Regions from separate parts of the Arthrobacter sp. AL05 genome, predicted to be linked through region 3. Evidence: riboswitches for the same ligand, from Rfam matches in the RefSeq annotation. Region 3 holds a riboswitch; each other region holds the start of a gene.

Region 1 (5,824 bases), on a different contig from region 3:
CCCGGGTTCGACGGCGTCGAGCTCCTCGGCAGGATCCGGGCCTTCGCGCCGGAGGTACCGGCCTTGTTCCTGACGGCAAAGGACGACGTCCAGGACCGCATCACCGGGCTGGCTGCCGGCGGCGACGACTACGTGACTAAGCCGTTCAGCATGGAGGAAGTGTTGCTCCGCCTGCACCGGCTGGTCCAGCGGTCCGGGGTGGCAGCAATGGATACGGCCGAACTCGTCGTCGGGGACCTTGTCCTGAACATCGACACACGGGAAGTGCGGCGCGCAGGTGACGAGCTCCACCTCACGGCCACCCAGTTCGAGCTGCTGCGCTACCTCATGGAGAACCCGAAACGGGTCGTCAGCAAAGCCCAAATCCTGGACCGTGTCTGGGACTACGACTTTGGCGGGCAGGCCAACATCGTGGAGCTCTACATCTCCTACCTCCGCAAAAAGGTCGACGCCGTCCACCCGCCGATGATCCACACGGTCCGCGGCGCCGGCTATGTCCTGAAGCCGGCGGACTGAATCGTGCCTGTCCGTTCCGGCAGGGCCGGCCCCGCCGGACCCGTGTGGCACACCCCTTCCAGCTGGCACCTGCGCACCCGGCTTGTTCTGGTTGCCATGGCCCTTCTGGTGGCGATCTGCGGTGCTGTCGGCCTAGTCAGTTACGCCTCGATGGATTCCTTCCTGACCAGGCAGCTCGACACACAACTCGCGCAAGCCGCGGACCGTGCCCGCGAGTTTGGCCGCACCGGCGGCCGCGCCGACCCCCTTGAGGCCCGGGGCCAGGGAATCGGGACCCTTAACGCCAGGATCGTGGCCGGCTCGGTACGCGGCGCCGGTTTCCTCGCCGAAGACGCCACCCGAAAGTCCCTGACCAGGGAGGACAACGCAGCTCTCCTGTCGCTCCCTGCGAGCAGCGAGCCGGTCAACCGGTCTCTTTCCGCCGGGGCCTACCGGCTGGTAGCCTTCACGGCCCCGGACGGCGGCGTGATCGTGACCGGGCTGCCGCTCACCGAGAAATTGAACACGCTGGCCTCTTTGGTTTGGACTATGGTGCTTGTCTCTGCGGGCGGCCTTGTTGTCATTGGCCTCGCCGGCACGGCGTTGATTCGCCGCACCATGAAGCCGCTCGATCAGCTCTCCGAGGTGGCCACGAAAGTGTCCCGCCTCCCCCTCGACGCCGGAGAAGTCGGACTTGCCATGCGGGTGCCCGCATCCGCAGCACATCCCGGCACCGAGGTGGGCAGTGTTGGCCACGCCCTGAACCTGATGCTGGACAATGTATCCAACGCACTCGAAGCCCGGCAGAAGAGCGAAATGAAGGTCCGCCAGTTTGTCGCAGACGCCTCGCACGAGCTGCGCACACCCCTGACGGCGATCCGCGGGTACACCGAACTGATGCGGATGACCGAACACTTCACCCCAGACGGCGAGAAGTCCCTGGCCCGGGTGCAGAGCCAGTCCGAGCGGATGACCACCCTGGTGGAGGATCTGCTCCTGCTAGCCCGGCTGGACGAGGGCCGGCCGCTCCGCCTCAGCGACGTGGACCTCACCCAGCTGGCCATCGAGACGGTGAGCGACGAAAAAGTGATGGCACCGGACCGGGTATGGCACTTGGAGCTCCCGGCGGAGCCGGTGGTGGTCCGCGGCGACACGACCCAGCTCCACCAGGTTCTGGCCAACCTGCTCTCCAACGCACGCAAGCACACTGGAACCGGCACCACCGTGGTGACAGCTGTGCAGCGGGCTCCCGACGGCACCGCCGTGATGACCGTAACGGACAACGGCCCCGGGATCGCCCCGGAGTTCGTGGACCGGGTCTTTTCGAGGTTTACGCGCGCGGATGCGTCGCGCAGGAATCCTGCAACCGGTACAACGCCGGTATCCGGCCGGCCGCGCCCGCTCGTGCCGCTGCGCGCACACCGGCTGCCGTCCGCACCGGGTGCGGACTCACCCCTCGCCGCCGCGGCTGCCGGCCCGGCCCGAACTGCCGCGTCGTCTGAGGGCACCAGCGGGCTGGGATTGTCAATTGTGCAGTCGATTGTCGAAGCCCATGGCGGCACTGTCAGCGTAACGTCGGTGCCGGGCCGGACCGAGTTCACCGTTCGGCTGCCGGACGCTCCGGCCGAGGACCGGACACCCCGCCGCTCCAGCTAATCCGCGAAGCAATCCGCCGCGCCGAACCCGCCGCTCCTGTTATCGAAATGTGACATTGGCGTTCCGGTCCTGTACCGTCTTTAGCGTGCGGTCATCACTCGGACCGCATATCCGGATGCACGCCAAACTCTGCCGCCTCCCGGATTCCGCTGGATTAGGCAGAGGCGGGGGACCCAGAGTTCCCGGGCATTTCTGCACATTGCGCCCTTGGGGTGAAGCCGTCACGTGAGATTCCGTGCGGCCGGGTGACCTCATCCGAACCCGACAGCTAACTCCGCAGGCGTTGAGAGGCGACCATGACTGAATTCACGGTACAAACACGCCCTGAGGGCGATGTAAAGAGGCGCTCCAAGCCGTCGCGACACCGCGCCGAGCCCGCCAAACCGGCGTCGGCCCTGTCCCGGTTCACCACCGGCCTGGGCTCCACCGGCCGCCGGGCGGCAGTTGTCGCAGCGGCGTGTGCAGTGCTCGTGGGAGCCGGCGCCGCCGGCCAAGCGTCGGAGACAGCCACCCGCAACGCCAGCAGCGCCAGCAGCGCCACAAAATCGGCAGTCAGTGCGGATCCGCTGCAGCACCTCGACTTTGAACGCGTCCTGGTGGCGAACCAGACCGTTAGCCCGCCGGCCGATACCCCGGCCCCGGTCGCCGAGGTTAAGCCTGCCGAGTTACCGGCCCCCGCCGCCGCACCGGCGCCGGAGCCCGCGCCGGTTCCTGTTGCCGTTGACGATCCCGCCGGAGCGCAGGCTTATGCGGCCAGCCAACTGGGTGCCCACGGCTGGGACGCCGGCCAGATGCAGTGCCTGGTCAAACTCTGGACCAAGGAGTCTGACTGGAAGACTACTGCCACCAACCCGAGCAGCGGCGCCTACGGCGTGGTTCAGTCCCTCCCGGCCGAGAAGATGGCCAGCGCAGGCGCCGACTACCTCACGAATTACCGGACGCAGATCAACTGGGGACTGAACTACGTCCAGGAACGCTACGGCTCACCGTGCGGGGCGCTGAACTTCCACTACGCGAACAACTGGTACTGAGCTGCGGCGGAGGCACCGGCCCTTCGAAACGGGGCCACGGTTTCACAGCCGGAAAGAGATGATGCTGCGGCCGGCGTCGTCGACCCCGACCTCGCACAAGACGGCTGAGTAATCGGCGATGCGCAGCACGCCGTCGGGCAGTTCGCCGGGGTTCGGGCCTACCGCCACCGTCCGCATCCCGGCAGCCAGGCCGGCGGCGATGCCGGCCGGCGCGTCCTCGAAAACCACAGCGTCCGCCGGGTCCACTCCGAGCAGTTCGGCCGCGCGCAGGTAGCCTTCCGGGTGTGGCTTACCGCGGCCGACGAGATCTGCTGTCACGGCGGTGGCGGGCAAGGCAAGACCGGCGGCGGCCATCCGAATGTCTGCCAGCAGCCGGTCCGCCGATGTCACCAGGGCGACGGCGTCCGCCGGCAGCAGGCGCAGCAACCCGGCAGCGCCCGGCAATGCCACGATGCCGGCAGTCCTGGCGCGTTCCATGGCACCCAGTTCCGCGGTGAGGGCCGCGACGTCGGCTCCCGCCGGCGCGAAGCGCCGCACCGTGTCCGCTGCCTGAACGCCATGGGAGGTGCGCAGGATCTCGGCAAGGTCCAGACCATAGCGGGCAGCAAACTCCCCCCAGACCTGTTCCACCGCTGCGGTGGAATCAACGAGAGTCCCGTCCATGTCAAAAAGCACCGCCCGGACGGTGAAGGCGGTCGGAAGCGCGGTGCCGGTAACTGAAGTCATCGTCCCATCTTGCCGCGTACCAACCGGATGTTCCGGATCCCTTGGCTGTCCGGAGCCGGTTGACCGTGCCGTGAGCTGTTGCACCGCCCACTTGTTGCCGTCGGGATCGGCAAAGTAGAGGAAATGTCCCCAGTCCTGGACATCGACGCCGCTGCCGTCCACGCCGTTGTCCTTGAGCTGCTTGTGGGCGGCCTGAATGTCGCTGACCACGAGTTGCAGGGTCGGTGCCGTACCCGGCGGTGCATCGCTGGGGCCCTCACCGAACGCGATCGAGCAGCCCGAGCCCGGCATCGGATACGGGAACTAAAATGAGTTCGAGTTTCCAGTCCATGGGCTCAGGCCAGTCCCGTGTTGAGTTTCCCGGCAGGCCGGGCCCCCACTGGTGGGAAGGTCCGCCGCGCCGGTGTTGCTGCCGGGCGCTGGCTCAGCCGGCCACACCGTAGAGACGGTCGCCGGCGTCGCCCAGACCCGGGACGATATAGGACTTCTCGTTGAGCTTCTCGTCGATCGAAGCAAGCACGATCGTGACGTTGGCGTCAGCCAGCTCTTCTTCCAGCTTCGCCAGGCCTTCCGGCGCGGCCAGCAGGCAGATGCAGGTGACATCGGAGGCGCCGCGCTTGAAGAGGAACTTGATGGCCTCGCGCAACGTCCCGCCGGTGGCAAGCATGGGGTCCAGGACGAAGATCTGCCGGTCCGTGAGGTCCTCGGGGAGGCGCTCGGCGTACGTGATGATGTCCAGGGTTTCTTCGTCGCGGGCCATGCCCAGGAAACCGACCTCAGCGGTGGGGACCAGCTTGGTCATGCCCTCGAGCATGCCGAGGCCGGCTCGCAGGATGGGGACAACCAACGGAGTCGGTTTGGTGAAGGCGGTGCCAACTGTGGTGCTGACCGGCGTCTCGATGGTCACCGGTTGGGTGCGGACATCGCGGGTGGCCTCATACGCCAGGAGCGTGACGAGCTCCTCGGTGAGCTGGCGGAAGACCGGGGACGGGGTGTTTTTGTCCCGCAGAACGGTGAGTTTATGGGCGACCAGCGGGTGGTCCACAACGAAAGTGCGCATGGGTCAAAACTATCACCCGGCGGATGGGGTCCTGCCCGTGGGACCGGGGGCGCCGGCGTCGCGCTCCTCACCCGCAGTGCTGCCGCCGGTGGCGTCGGCGTTAAGGTGGACCTCGTTGTCAAACGTCGGGGCTGGACCGGCCTGTTCGCGGTGCCGCAGGACGTGGAAGAGCCGGTGGGCCAGGATCACTATCCCGACCCATGCCAGGCCCAGAATCCAGCCGAAGATTACATCGGTCATCCAGTGGTGGCCCAGATAGACCCGGCTCATTCCCATCGCGAAGATGAAGACCGCGCCGGCCGCTATCAGGCCCACCCGGGCGATGGTGCGTGTGATCTGCAGGCATGCGAGGTACACCACCAGGCCGATCACCACAGTGGTATTGAGCGTGTGGCCGCTGGGGAACGACGGCGATGACTCATAAGGCGGCACGGCGTCGGTGTGGTCCGGGCGGGTCCGGCCGATCAGTTTCTTGCCGATGGCGGTTGCCGTCACAGAGACCGCGGCGGCGCCTCCGATCAGGATCAGCGGCCGCCAGGTCCGGCTGGCCCAGATGAGCGCCGCCGTAAGCAGGCTGGCCAGGATGGGCATCCCGATCCCGCCGCCGATATTGGTGAATCCCGTGACGAACGAGTCGAGGGCGGGACTGCGCAACTGTTCCATCATCCCGAGGGTGGGCTTGTCCAGGTTGGCCAGGCCGGCGTCGTCCACCACGTTGTCGTAGACCTCGGCGCTTAGCAGGGCCAGGACCAGCACCACCACACCGCCGATCAGCATCGTGGCCCACAGCGCCGCGTAGGGCACCACCCATTTACCCCAACGGCGGGTCAACCAGCGCTCTGTCCCGGTCTTCACG
Region 2 (5,824 bases), on a different contig from region 3:
CGAACTGCGGCGTACGCTCGAACTCCCGGGGTGCCGGGCAGCGAAGGAGTGATGCAATGCACAAAGTCATTCTGATGTTTCAGGTATCCCTGGACGGATTCATCGAGGGGCCGGGGCAGGACCTGAGCTGGCATCGGGTCGATGAAGAACTGCACCAACATTTTAACGAAGAGCTCCGCGGCATGGGAGCGTTTCTAGACGGCCGCGTGACGTACGAGATGATGGCCGAGTACTGGCCCACGGCCGCCCAGGACCCGTCCAGCACGGCCCCGGAGATCGAGTTCGCCGGGATCTGGCGGGACATGCCCAAGGTCGTCTACTCCAGGACCTTGTCGAAGGCCGGCTGGAATACGCAGGTGGTGCGCGAGGTCGTTCCCGGGGACGTGAGGCGGCTCAGGGAACACTCGGATGGCGACCTTGCGCTGGGCGGTGCAGAGCTCGCGGAGGCCTTCAGGCGGCTGGGGCTGATCGATGAGTACCGGATCTATGTGCACCCGGTCCTGCTTGGCCGGGGCAAGCCTTTGTTTCAGGCGGCCGATGACATCACGGCGCTCCGGCTGCTGGAGAGCCGTACCTTCGGCAGCGGGGTGGTGTTGCTGCGGTATTCCCCGGAGCCTGCCTCCGGGCAGACCGAAGGCCGGTGATCCGCTGCCCCCAAGGCAACCGATCGACCGGCCTTCAGTACAGTGCCTGCGGTTGTGCTAGCCGGCGCGGACGAACGTTACGGGCCCCGTGGCGGTCAGCCAGGACAGCGGGTGGGCCATGGTGGCGTTGACACCGTTCATGCCGCCGCTGATGGCCTGGCCGTTGCCGGCGTAGATGGCAACGTGGCCGGACTGGACAATGATGTCTCCGGGCTGGGGGTCGCCGACTACCTTCCCGTAGTTCATAAAGCCCATCGGACCAATGTCACCAACCGGGATGCCGGCAGCGTTCAGGGCCTTCTCGACCATCGCGGTGCAGTCCTGCGTGATGCCGACCTGGCCGTACGCCACGGCCAGAAGGGTGGCATTGACCCCGCCGGCAGCCGGGGCAGCAACAGGAGCCGCTGCCGGCGCAGGTGCAGCCTGGACGTTGACAGTAGCCTTCGCGGCGGCAGGGGCGGCAGGGGCGGCCGCACGGGCCGGTGCTGCGGGGGCCGCGACGGGCTGGGGTGCCTCGACCACGGGCGCCGGGGCAGTCTCAACGACGGGGCGTTCGAAGGTGATCTGCACAGCGGAGTCCGCCATAACCGGGGCGGCGACCACGCCCTTGACATCGACGGAACTCGCGGGTGCGGAGTCGCGCTGGGCAGGCACGTCCGCTGCATTGGCGGCCATCGCGCCGCTGAAAACCATTCCGGAAGCGGCGGCGAAGACTGCGGCCTGACGGCCGATGGTGCGGCGGGTACTGCGAAGATCGTCGCGGTTGGGCGCGTGAGTGTTGCTGAAAGTCATTAGTTGAGCCTCTCCCAATGCCTGCGGGGTGAGCTGTCGGATTCGGATGGGAGACACCCGGCCGCACGCGGACCCGATCATGTCGGGCCGTGCGGCTTCACCCCAAGACCCCTGGAGAACAGCGGGCCAAAAGTGGTTTCCCCGTCTCTGCCGGACGTTGCTGCGAGTTATCCCCGCGCCGCGGCAGAGTTAGGCAATCGGCTGGGGAGAGCCCGTCTCGGAGACAACAGGCACCTAACAAAGATAACGGAATGATCACAACATGTCACGTTGCGGTAACGGCGGACCGGGCTGCGGGGGCCCGCTGGCCCTTCCCGCACGCGGTCACAGGCATAGGATGTTGCCAACACCGTCCCCCGAAGCAGAGGCCCGAAAATGACCGCTCCCCACGCCGCCCGGCCCGCTGTGGCAATCTGCCAGCTCAGTAACCAGCCGTTGGCGGACTTCAGTGTCAACACCGAACTGCTGGTCCTGGAAAACGGGGAAGTCCACGTTTCGACGTGGGACGCCGAGCCACGCGACGGCGGCTTCGATGTTCGCGTCCTGAATGACCGCGTGGATACCCTCGGCTACATGGTGATCACGGATTGGGAGTTCTTCGACGAAAAGGCCTACGCCGTTGTGGAGCGCCGACCGGGCCACACAGGGTAGCTTGCCGGCCGGGACGTCCGGGTCAGAACTCCAGCTCCGGCCGGTGCCGTTCCATCTCGGCGAGCATCAGGGCCACCGCGACGTCGGTGACCGCACTCTCGCCGTCCTGCCCCGACTCCGCTCGGGGTGGGCACGCCAGCGCCGATCGGGCGTGACGCACGAACCGGGGCCAGTCCCCTGCGCCGGTGCGGAGTGCGCGCAGCGGGGACAGCAGGGCCGCGCGGCGCAGCCAGCCGTCGGGATCCCGAATCCAACGGTCCAGGACGCTGTCGGCGCGCACCCTGCCGACGACGTCGAGCCCGGCGATCAGGGGACCAACGACGTCGATGGCCAGCGGATCAACCAAGGCGCCCAGCCGCGCACTCCGCACAAATCCCTCGATCCGGGTCAGGTCCGTATTGGTCAGCACGCCCACTTTTGACTGCAGCAGCACAACGGCGGCGAGGCGGCGTTCAAAGACCGGCACGTCCCACAGCTCGGAGCCCAGGGCGGTGATGTCATCATGGGTCAGTTCTGGATGGCGGCGGAGGGTGTCACGGACGGTTCCGCGGACGGCTCCGACCGATGCACCGTAGTACCGGTGATTGCTGCCGTGCCTGGCCTCAGCGTCCTCGGCTCGGCTCCACGAGGACTCGCGCTGGAGGGCCGCGTCAATAGCATCACACGCATAGCTCATGGGGATATTCTCCCGCAGACCCTGGGCTGTTGATGATCCGGACCGCAAGGGGCGAGCCAACGGGCCCCGCTGCTCAAGACTCCTTGGGCCGGACAACGAGCACAGGGCAGGGCGCGTGATTGATGATCTGTGTTGCCACCGATCCCAGGTGCAGCCCGGGGAATCCGCCGTGACCACGCGCCCCCACGACAACGAGGTCGGCAGCCTTGGCGGCGTCGAGCAATGCAGACGCCGCCGAATCGCCGTGAACGACCTCTCCACTGGCTGCCACGCCCTGGCTTTCAGCAGTCTCCAGGGCAGCAGCCTGCAACGTCTCGGCTGCGCGTCGGGGGGAGTCCTCTGCCACAACTTCGCCGGCGGCCGTTTCCAACAGTGCGGGGTACCAGGCGAGCGGGGGCTTGCTCCAGGCGGTGATGAGGCGAATCCGGCCATTGCGGCGCTTTGCCTCATCCACGGCCCACTTCAGTGCACTGTCCGAATTCTCTGAGCCGTCAAAACCAACCACAATGACAAACGGGCCTGTACTGGTCATGTCTTTTCCATTCTCTAGATTCAGTGGGCGAGGTGGGCGAGTCGGTCGTGGCGGGAGCGAAAGCCGGTGCCAGTGGCCTAGACCTCGACGGCGGGTTTCAGCCCCTTCGCAAAGGCTGCCTGGCCCACGTGCTGGAGGCAATCGGCAAGGGTGCTGACCAGCCGCGCCCCAAGGGTGACGGGCGGGTCCCAGCGGGTATCGACAATGCGGTCGAAGTCCTTGTCGCCGAGGGATTCCAGGAACTGCACGGTCTGCCGGTGAACCGCGTCATAGTATTCCGCCAGGAGCTCCGGGGAGGCTTTCACCGCGTCGACCTGGTCCGAAGTATGGCGGTATCCGGTGTCTTTGGCAGCCAGGGGCAGATCAAAACGATCCGCAAACCCCTCCGCAATCCAGACCTGTTCCAGTCCTGCCGCAGCGGCGAGTTGCGCGTCCTCCACCCGGCTGAGATGCCAGATCAGCCAAGCCATCGAGTTTCCGGTGCCCGCTGGCCGACGGAGGAGGGCCGTACCGTCACTCCCGTCAAGGGTGTCTGCCACGGTTTCACGGAGCCGGCCGAAGGCGTCCAGCAACAGTTCGTTGGATTTCATCGAGTCCCCTCATCGAGTAGCGTCGCTCCGCCCCATGCTTGCACGGAGAACACTCCCCCGGATAGGGCCGAATCGATCCTAAGTCCGGCCTGATCTTCGATCCTGCGTCCCGCCTTCAGCACACGCCTTCAGCACACCGCCTTCAGCACACCGCCGCCGTGCGAACGTATTCAGGAGAGCAGCGCCTGCACCGTCACGTAGCTTGCGACCAGCAGAACCAGGACGCCGAAACTTCGCTTCAGGACTTTGTCCGGGATCCTGGTCCCGAGCCTGCCGGCAAGGAGGGACGTGACCATGGCCGCGCCGGCGAAGGCGGACGTCACGGCCCAGTCGATCTGCAGGTCCCCGAGGTGTGCAGCAAAGCCGGCCACCGAGTTGATCACGATGATCACCAGTGAGGTGCCAACGGTCACAGCCATCGGCAGGCCCAGGACAAGGGTCAGGGCGGGGACGATCAGGAAGCCGCCCCCCACTCCGAGGAGACCGGTCAGGAACCCCACGACGGCACCGGTGGCGATTGCCTTGGGCAGGCAGCTGCGCCAGTTGACGCCTCCGCCGGGCAAGGCGCAGGAACCGCCGGACGCCTTGGACGGAAGCATCATCCGGATCCCGGCGAGGACCATAATGGCGGCGAAGGCGAGCAGCAAAACCTTCGGGTCGAGGAGCCGGTTAACGAAAGCACCAAGATACGCGGTAGCCGTGCCGGCTGCGCCGATGATAAGAGCCAGCCGCCAGTTCACACCGCCCCGCAGCCGGGGCAACACCGCGACGGCGGAGGATGCTCCGACCACAACCAGCGACGTCGGGATTGCCGCACTCAGCGGCAGCCCCACCCCGTAGACGAGGGCGGGGACGGCCAGGATGGACCCGCCGCCGCCAACCAAGCCCAGCAGGCCGCCGACGATCAGTCCGAACGCCGCCGCGGTGATGATCACGCCTTGATGCCCAGGTTCTGCAGCGCCTGGTGTGCGGTGGGCTCATTGACCGAACGGTTCCAGGGCATCTTGGAAAGCATCTGGCCCATGGCGCAGCTGTTGGTCGCAGCCGAGAACGTCAGCCCGGCGCCAATGCCGCCGGCGAGCAGGCCCAGTTTCGGCGAGAGGAACCTGCTGCCCACCACACTGGCCAAGACCAGGGATCCGGCTGTCATCCGGACCTGGCGTTCCATGGCCCAGGTGCTTTTGCCCTTGACTACGTTGCCGCCGGCGGCAGCGAAGGCAGGAACCCCGCCGGCCAGCACGCTGGCGCTGCCCAGGCCAACGGCGTCGAGGTACTTTCGGGCCTGTTCGGCCCGGCTTCCGGACTGGCACACCAGGACCACGCGGGTGCCCATCTTGGTGGCAAACTCTTCAGTATGTTCACTGAGCATGGGCAGCGGAACATGGTAAGAGCCCTTGATATGCAAGGAATCAAACTCGGCGCCGCTGCGAACATCGATCACCATCAGGTCATCGTGGTTGTCCTCCCAGTCCTTCAGGGTGGACGCGTCAATGGTCTGCGGCGCGGGGCGGGCTGAGGCGGTGTTGGGTGCGATAGTCATAATCTCTTTCGGTCTGGCTTGGGCGGTTCCGGCGGTTGGGCGCGGAAGCGGAGGGTGGCCTGGCAGCTCAAAACTGGGAACGATGCCCCGGCACACCCGTAAGGGGTCAGCCTGTGGGGAGTCCGGCCGCGGTCCAGTCCAGCATCCCGCCGGTCATTGTGAAGGAAGTAAAGCCGGCCGCTGCCAACTGCTCGGCGGCGGCTTCGCTACGCCGGCCACTGCGGCAGACGGCAACCACACGGCGGGATTTGTCCAACTCCCCCAGCCGGGCCGGCAATTCACCCAGTGGGATGTGCTTGGCTCCGGCGATCATGCCGGATGCAACTTCATCGGCCTCGCGAACATCCACAATCTGGATGTCGCTGTCCTTCTGGAGGTGGTCGCTAAGCTGCTGGGAGG
Region 3 (5,824 bases):
CTTCAAGTCCCTGCACATCCTGAACTACCGGATCTGGTTCGTCGGGGCGATCGTCTCCAATATTGGGACCTGGATGCAGCGCACAGCCCAGGACTGGCTCGTTTTTGACCACCTGACCGAGCACGACGCCAGCGCCATGGGCATCACGATGGCCCTGCAACTGGGACCCCAGCTTTTCCTCGCTCCCGTCGCCGGGCTGATGGCGGACCGTTACCACCGCAAACAGCTGCTCATCCTGACCCAGTCCGCGATGGCACTGCTAAGTGCAGGGCTGGGCATCCTGGTGATTTCCGGTGCGGCGCAGCTATGGCACGTCTATGGGTTCGCCCTGCTGCTGGGAGTCGTGTCCGCCCTCGACGCCCCGGTGCGGCAGACCTTCGTCTCGGAACTGGTCCACGATGAGTATCTGCCCAACGCGGTGGCCCTCAACAGCGCTTCCTTTAATGTGGCCCGGATGATCGGACCGGCGGTGGCGGGTGTCCTCACCGTTGCGGTCGGCCCGGGCTGGGTCTTTATGATCAACACCCTGACCTTTATGGCGCTGCTGCTGAGCCTGTGGAAGATTCCCGCCACGACGCTGCGCCTGCTGCCCCGCGCGGCTGCCGGCAAGGGGCGGATCCGCGAAGGGCTGCGCTATGTGCGGTTCCGGTCGGACATTGTGGTGGTGCTCGTTGCGGTCTTTATTGTTGGCACGCTGGGACTGAACTTCGTGCTGTTCATCGCGGCTATGGTCGGAACGGAATTCGGCCTGGATGCCAGCGCCTTCGGGCTGATGAACTCCATTATGGCCATTGGCTCGGTCGCCGGCGCGCTGCTGTCAGCCGGCCGGAAGAAGCCCCGGCTGCGGTTCATTTTCGGCGCGGCCGGCGCTTTTGGCGTGACCTCCGGCGTCGCCGCGCTGGCCCCCAGCTACTTCTGGTTCGGAGTGGCACTGGTACCGGTCGGGCTCTTCGCCATCACGATGATGACAAGCGCCAATGGCTATGTGCAGACCACGACAGACCCGGTGATGCGCGGCCGGGTGATGGCGCTCTATATGGCCATCTTTATGGGCGGCACGCCGATCGGGGCGCCGTTCGTGGGCTGGGTGGCGAACATTGCCGGTCCGCGCTGGGCCCTGAGTATCGCGGCGGCGTCCGGACTGGTCGCTGCCCTGATCGGACTGTTGTGGATCGTCCGGGCCAAAAGGCTGCGGCTCCGGTTCGACCGCCGGGCCCGGGGGCTGAACCACTTCCGTGTCGTCTCCGCAGGCACGCGGAGGGAAGCTGGACCCGGCGGCAGCGGGCCGCCGGCAGGCGGCGCAGCCCGGGGTCAAAACCCGGGCGGCGCCGTCGAACACTGACGCTGCGGCGCCGCTGGGTTCGGGGTACTACTTTTTCAGTTCGCCCACCACATAGTCGATGCATTCCAGCAGAGCCGAGACATCGTCCGGCTCGATGGCCACGAAAGTGGCGATGCGCAGTTGGTTACGGCCCAGTTTCCGGTACGGTTCGGTGTCCACAATGCCGTTGGCGCGCAGCGCACCGGCGATCGCGGCTGCATCGACCGAGTCGTCGAAGTCGATCGTCGCAATGACGTTGGAGCGGTCCTCTGGCCTTGCCACAAACGGGGTGGCGAACGCCGAGTCCTCGGCCCAGCGGTAGATCCGTCCCGCTGAGTCCGCGGTCCGTGCCGAGGCGAAGTCCAGCCCGCCGTTCATATTGAGCCACTGCACCTGGGCATCGAGGGTAACGAGGGTTGCCAGCGCCGGCGTGTTGTAGGTCTGGTTCAGCCTGGAGTTCTCAATCGCGGTTTGGAGGTCCAGGAAGTCCGGGATCCAGCGGCCGCCGGCCTTGATCCGGGCCGCACGCTCCAGCGCGGCCGGGGAGAACAAACCAAGCCAAAGCCCGCCGTCGGAAGCAAAGTTCTTCTGCGGAGCGAAGTAGTACACATCCGCTTCCGCGACGTCGACGTCCAGTCCGCCGGCAGCTGACGTTGCGTCCACCAGGACGAGCGAACCCTCATCGGCGCCTTCGACGCGCCGCACCGGAGCCGCGACGCCGGTGGACGTCTCATTCTGCGGCCACGCGTAAACGTCGACGCCGGCTTCGGCCCGGGCATGCGGACGGGTGCCCGGCTCGGACTTGATGATTGCGGAATCGGCCAGGAACGGTGCCTTGTTGGTGGCGGCAGCGAACTTGGAGCCAAACTCGCCAAAGGACAAGTGCTGTGCCTTGTTCTCCACCAGGCCGAAGCTGGCAATATCCCAGAACGCGGTTGATCCGCCGACGCCCAGGATGACCTCATAGCCTTCAGGGGCGCGGAAGAACGCGCTGAGCCCGTTCCGGACCGACCCGACCAGGTTCTTGACCGGCGCCTGGCGGTGCGAGGTGCCCAGCAGCTTTGTCGCCGCGGCGAGTGCTGCCATCTGTTCCGGGCGGACCTTGGACGGCCCGGCGCCGAACCGGCCGTCCTTTGGAAGGAGGTTTGCGGGAATCGTGATGCTGGTGTCGCTCACAGTGGCTCCAATTTTCGGCTGGTACTACGGGTGGCTCGGGTGACGGCCCGGCAGGGTGGCTGCGGCGGAGCCTGTTGTTTCATTCTGCCTGACTGTCCCGCGGGGGAGGCAAAAGGGACCGTCACAGTCCGGTCATTGAGATTATCCGGAGTAACTCAAATTAGGCTAAGCTGGCCTGCGAACGTACGGCGGAACCCGCCAGGTCGCCGGCAGCGCACGGTACGGTGGAAATCACGCAAGGACGGCGCTCGAGGAGCTGAGCTGAATGACGGATCTGATCGATACAACCGAGATGTATCTTCGGACCATTCTGGAACTTGAAGAAGAGAACATCGTCGCCCTTCGCGCCCGCATCGCCGAACGGCTGCGCCACTCCGGCCCCACTGTTTCCCAGACCGTAGGCCGGATGGAACGCGACGGGCTTGTGGTTGTATCCGGAGACCGCCACCTTGAACTGACCGGCGTTGGCCGCAAGCGCGCCATCGAAGTCATGCGCAAGCACCGGCTTGCCGAGCGGCTGCTGGCCGACGTCATCGGACTCGACTGGGCCTATGTCCATGAGGAGGCGTGCCGCTGGGAGCATGTGATGAGCGAACGGGTGGAGCGGCGGATCTTCGAACTTCTCAACCATCCCACCGTCTCGCCCTATGGCAATCCGATCCCGGGTCTGGCGGAACTGGGCGGCCTGCCCGCCGACCCCAACCCTGACGGCGTCGTGAATCTGCTCGAAGCCATGGCCGGCTATGGGCCTGATTCCAGTGTCAGGGTCAACCGGCTGGCCGAGCCCATCCAGGTAGAGCCGGAGCTGTTGGTCCAGCTCGATGAGGGCGGCATCCGCCCCGGCGCCCTGGTATCCCTGGAGCGCGTGGGGGAGTACATTTCAGTGCGCGTTCCTGACATCGAAGGTGCCCTTGAATTACCGCCTGAGGTCGCTGCCCACGTCTTTGTAACCATCGCTTCCTGAGGTTGCCGCGACAACCCGGGGCCGTCCGCGAGTTGTCCACAAGCTGATAACGGATTTATCACTGGACGGCTTAATCGCCTATAGTTGGAGACTAGTACCGATATCAAAGCGTTATCTGATCCGAAGCCGAGCCCTGCCAGCGGAACAGTCGCAGAATCATCTCCTGGCAGGGGCGGGGGAACCACTTTTGGCTGTTTAGCGGCCTTGGGGTGAAGACCGTCAGCGGCAAGTACCCACAAACACGGAATCCATCGGATGCCCCTGCGCGTGATTGCTTGCCACGGCGGACCGGGTCGTTGATCTCTCTGACCCGAATCCGACAGCTAACTCCGCAGGCTCTCCAGAGAGGAACCGTTGTTGACCACCCAGACCGCCAAGGGCCGCCGCCGTGCGACCGGCCCTGCCTCGGAGCCGCGTCCCGCCGCTGCCATGACGGCAGAGCGTCCGCGTGACGCGCACCGTGACGCGCGCAGGGACCGCCGCAGCCCCTTCCGCCAGGTAACAGATTTTGCCGCCGCCAGCGGTGTAGGCCAAAAGGCGGGTCTTGCACTGGCCGCTGCGGGCTTGGCCCTCACCGTCACAGTTCCCGCAACTGGCCCTGTTCTGGCCACAGACGCCGGCTCCGGCGCGGCAGCCAGCCCGGCAGCCGTGCAGCCCGATGTGACAGCAGCAGCGGCCAAGATCGACTTCAGCCGCACGGCAGTAACCACCAAGGGCGATCCGGACGGAAAGCTCAAGCAGTTGCTCAGTGCACAGTCCGCTGGCTCGATCACCCGGGCGGCCTCCGCAGGCAGCCTTGGGGCGCCGCTGGACCAGATGGTCACGGCGTCGCCGTTTGGCTACCGCGTCAGCCCCATCACCGGAGGCTCGGGCGAGTTCCACCGCGGGCAGGACTACTCGGCGCAGTGCGGCACCGTAGTCCACGCTGCCGCGAGCGGCACCGTGACATTCACCGGCTGGCACCCCTACGGCGGTGGTAACCGCGTGGTGATCGACCACGGCAACGGCCTGGAGACCACCTACAACCATCTGTCCTCCGCCAGCGTGAAGGTGGGGCAGCAGGTCTCCCGCGGGGATGTTGTGGCTCTTAGCGGCACCACCGGCGCCTCCACCGGCTGCCACCTCCACTTCGAGGTTATGGTCAACGGCGAAGTCGTCGACCCGACCGGTTGGCTCTGAAAATAGAGGGGACACTCTCGCATTCTGAGGACACGCCGTGATCCGAATGTGACATTAGGGTCCAACTGCTGTAAAGTTTGAACCACGCCAACTTTTTCGAAGTTGGCGCTCTTGAGTGGATTGCCTAGCTCTGCCACCGCTCAAGGTCCGTTCGCATGACATCGTCTGGCAGGGGCGGGGGAACCAATTTTGGTCTTCGCAAGAAGGCCTTGGGGTTAAGTCGCAAAGCTTCCCAGGAAGCAGCGCGGCCGGGTGACTCCCATCCGAATCCGACAGCTCACCTCGCAGGCATTGGGAGAGGCTACTTTCGTGCATACACGCCAAAATTCCGCGCTTCACCGCGCTTGCGCTGCTCTTTCGAGCCCGCTGGAATCCAATGAACGCGCCGGCCTTGCCGGTGCCCGGACCGCAGGCCACACGGTTGCCGCTTTTGGCGCGTCTTCGCAGTACACCCTTCGCTAAGTAACCCATTTTCGGGGCGATCCGGCGTACCCCCAAGATGCCGGAGCGTCCTCAGCCCGCGCCTAAAAGCGCGGACCAGGAACACGAAAGAGAGAACTTAATGACTACTCGTGCAAACGCACGGCATCGCGCCGAGGTCACCAGGACCAACTCGCTGGCCGTCATTGCCAAGGCTGTCGGCGGCAACGCCGGCGGCATGGGTCGCCAGGCCGCAGTTATCGCTGCTGCTTCCGGCCTCGTCCTGACCAGCGGTATCGCAGCCAATGCTGCTGAGGCCAACGTTCAGCGCGAATCCGCCTCCGCTTCCACACTCGACGTCCAGTCGAGCACCCCGGCTGCCATCTCGGCTGCTTCCACTATCGCGATCTCCTTCGAGAAGCCGGCCGTCACCACCACCCCGGCTCCGGTTGTTGAGGCCCCGAAGCCCGTTGTGAAGGTCCAGGAAGCGCCTGCTGCCAAAGCGGCCGGTACCCAGGTAGCTGCCGCCGCAACTGCCGCCACCGGCACCGCGGTAGCAGCCGTTTCCAAGGCGCCGGCCGTCGCCAGCGGCATGGGCGCAACGATTGCCGCTGCCGCTTATGCCCAGCTCGGTGTTAGCCAGGACTGCACCGCACTGGCCACGAACGCGCTCGCTGCCGCAGGCATCAATTACCACGGCTGGCCGGCAGGTTACCTGTCCCTCGGCCGCACGGTGAGCGCCGCCGAGGCACAGCCGGGCGATC

What was found. A riboswitch is a leader RNA that binds a small molecule or an ion and turns the genes downstream of it on or off. The one in region 3 is predicted to bind cyclic di-AMP.
Region 1: linked by a shared signal. The riboswitch ahead of QK287_RS14415 (hypothetical protein) and the one ahead of QK287_RS15670 (M23 family metallopeptidase) in region 3 are both predicted to bind cyclic di-AMP.
Region 2: linked by a shared signal. The riboswitch ahead of QK287_RS12075 (hypothetical protein) and the one ahead of QK287_RS15670 (M23 family metallopeptidase) in region 3 are both predicted to bind cyclic di-AMP.

The regions. Positions count from the first base shown of each region.
Region 1 is NZ_JASBRC010000012.1:55,868-61,691, reverse strand. It holds gene QK287_RS14425 (response regulator transcription factor) at 1-516, shown strand, start outside; gene QK287_RS14420 (HAMP domain-containing sensor histidine kinase) at 520-2,151, shown strand; cyclic di-AMP (ydaO/yuaA leader) riboswitch at 2,262-2,448, shown strand; gene QK287_RS14415 (hypothetical protein) at 2,448-3,182, shown strand; gene QK287_RS14410 (HAD-IA family hydrolase) at 3,225-3,908, opposite strand; partial or broken gene QK287_RS18520 (VOC family protein) at 3,981-4,239, opposite strand; gene upp (uracil phosphoribosyltransferase) at 4,333-4,968, opposite strand; gene QK287_RS14400 (phosphatase PAP2 family protein) at 4,981-5,745, opposite strand.
Region 2 is NZ_JASBRC010000009.1:28,237-34,060, forward strand. It holds gene QK287_RS12070 (dihydrofolate reductase family protein) at 57-644, shown strand; gene QK287_RS12075 (hypothetical protein) at 702-1,436, opposite strand; cyclic di-AMP (ydaO/yuaA leader) riboswitch at 1,441-1,639, opposite strand; gene QK287_RS12080 (hypothetical protein) at 1,812-2,087, shown strand; gene QK287_RS12085 (DNA alkylation repair protein) at 2,110-2,763, opposite strand; gene QK287_RS12090 (universal stress protein) at 2,837-3,295, opposite strand; gene QK287_RS12095 (DinB family protein) at 3,373-3,885, opposite strand; gene QK287_RS12100 (sulfite exporter TauE/SafE family protein) at 4,056-4,820, opposite strand; gene QK287_RS12105 (rhodanese-like domain-containing protein) at 4,817-5,425, opposite strand; gene QK287_RS12110 (rhodanese-like domain-containing protein) at 5,532-5,824, opposite strand, start outside.
Region 3 is NZ_JASBRC010000014.1:76,575-82,398, forward strand. It holds gene QK287_RS15655 (MFS transporter) at 1-1,342, shown strand, start outside; gene serC (phosphoserine transaminase) at 1,370-2,497, opposite strand; gene QK287_RS15665 (metal-dependent transcriptional regulator) at 2,763-3,461, shown strand; cyclic di-AMP (ydaO/yuaA leader) riboswitch at 3,576-3,814, shown strand; gene QK287_RS15670 (M23 family metallopeptidase) at 3,819-4,640, shown strand; cyclic di-AMP (ydaO/yuaA leader) riboswitch at 4,787-4,945, shown strand; gene QK287_RS15675 (NlpC/P60 family protein) at 5,203-5,824, shown strand, end outside.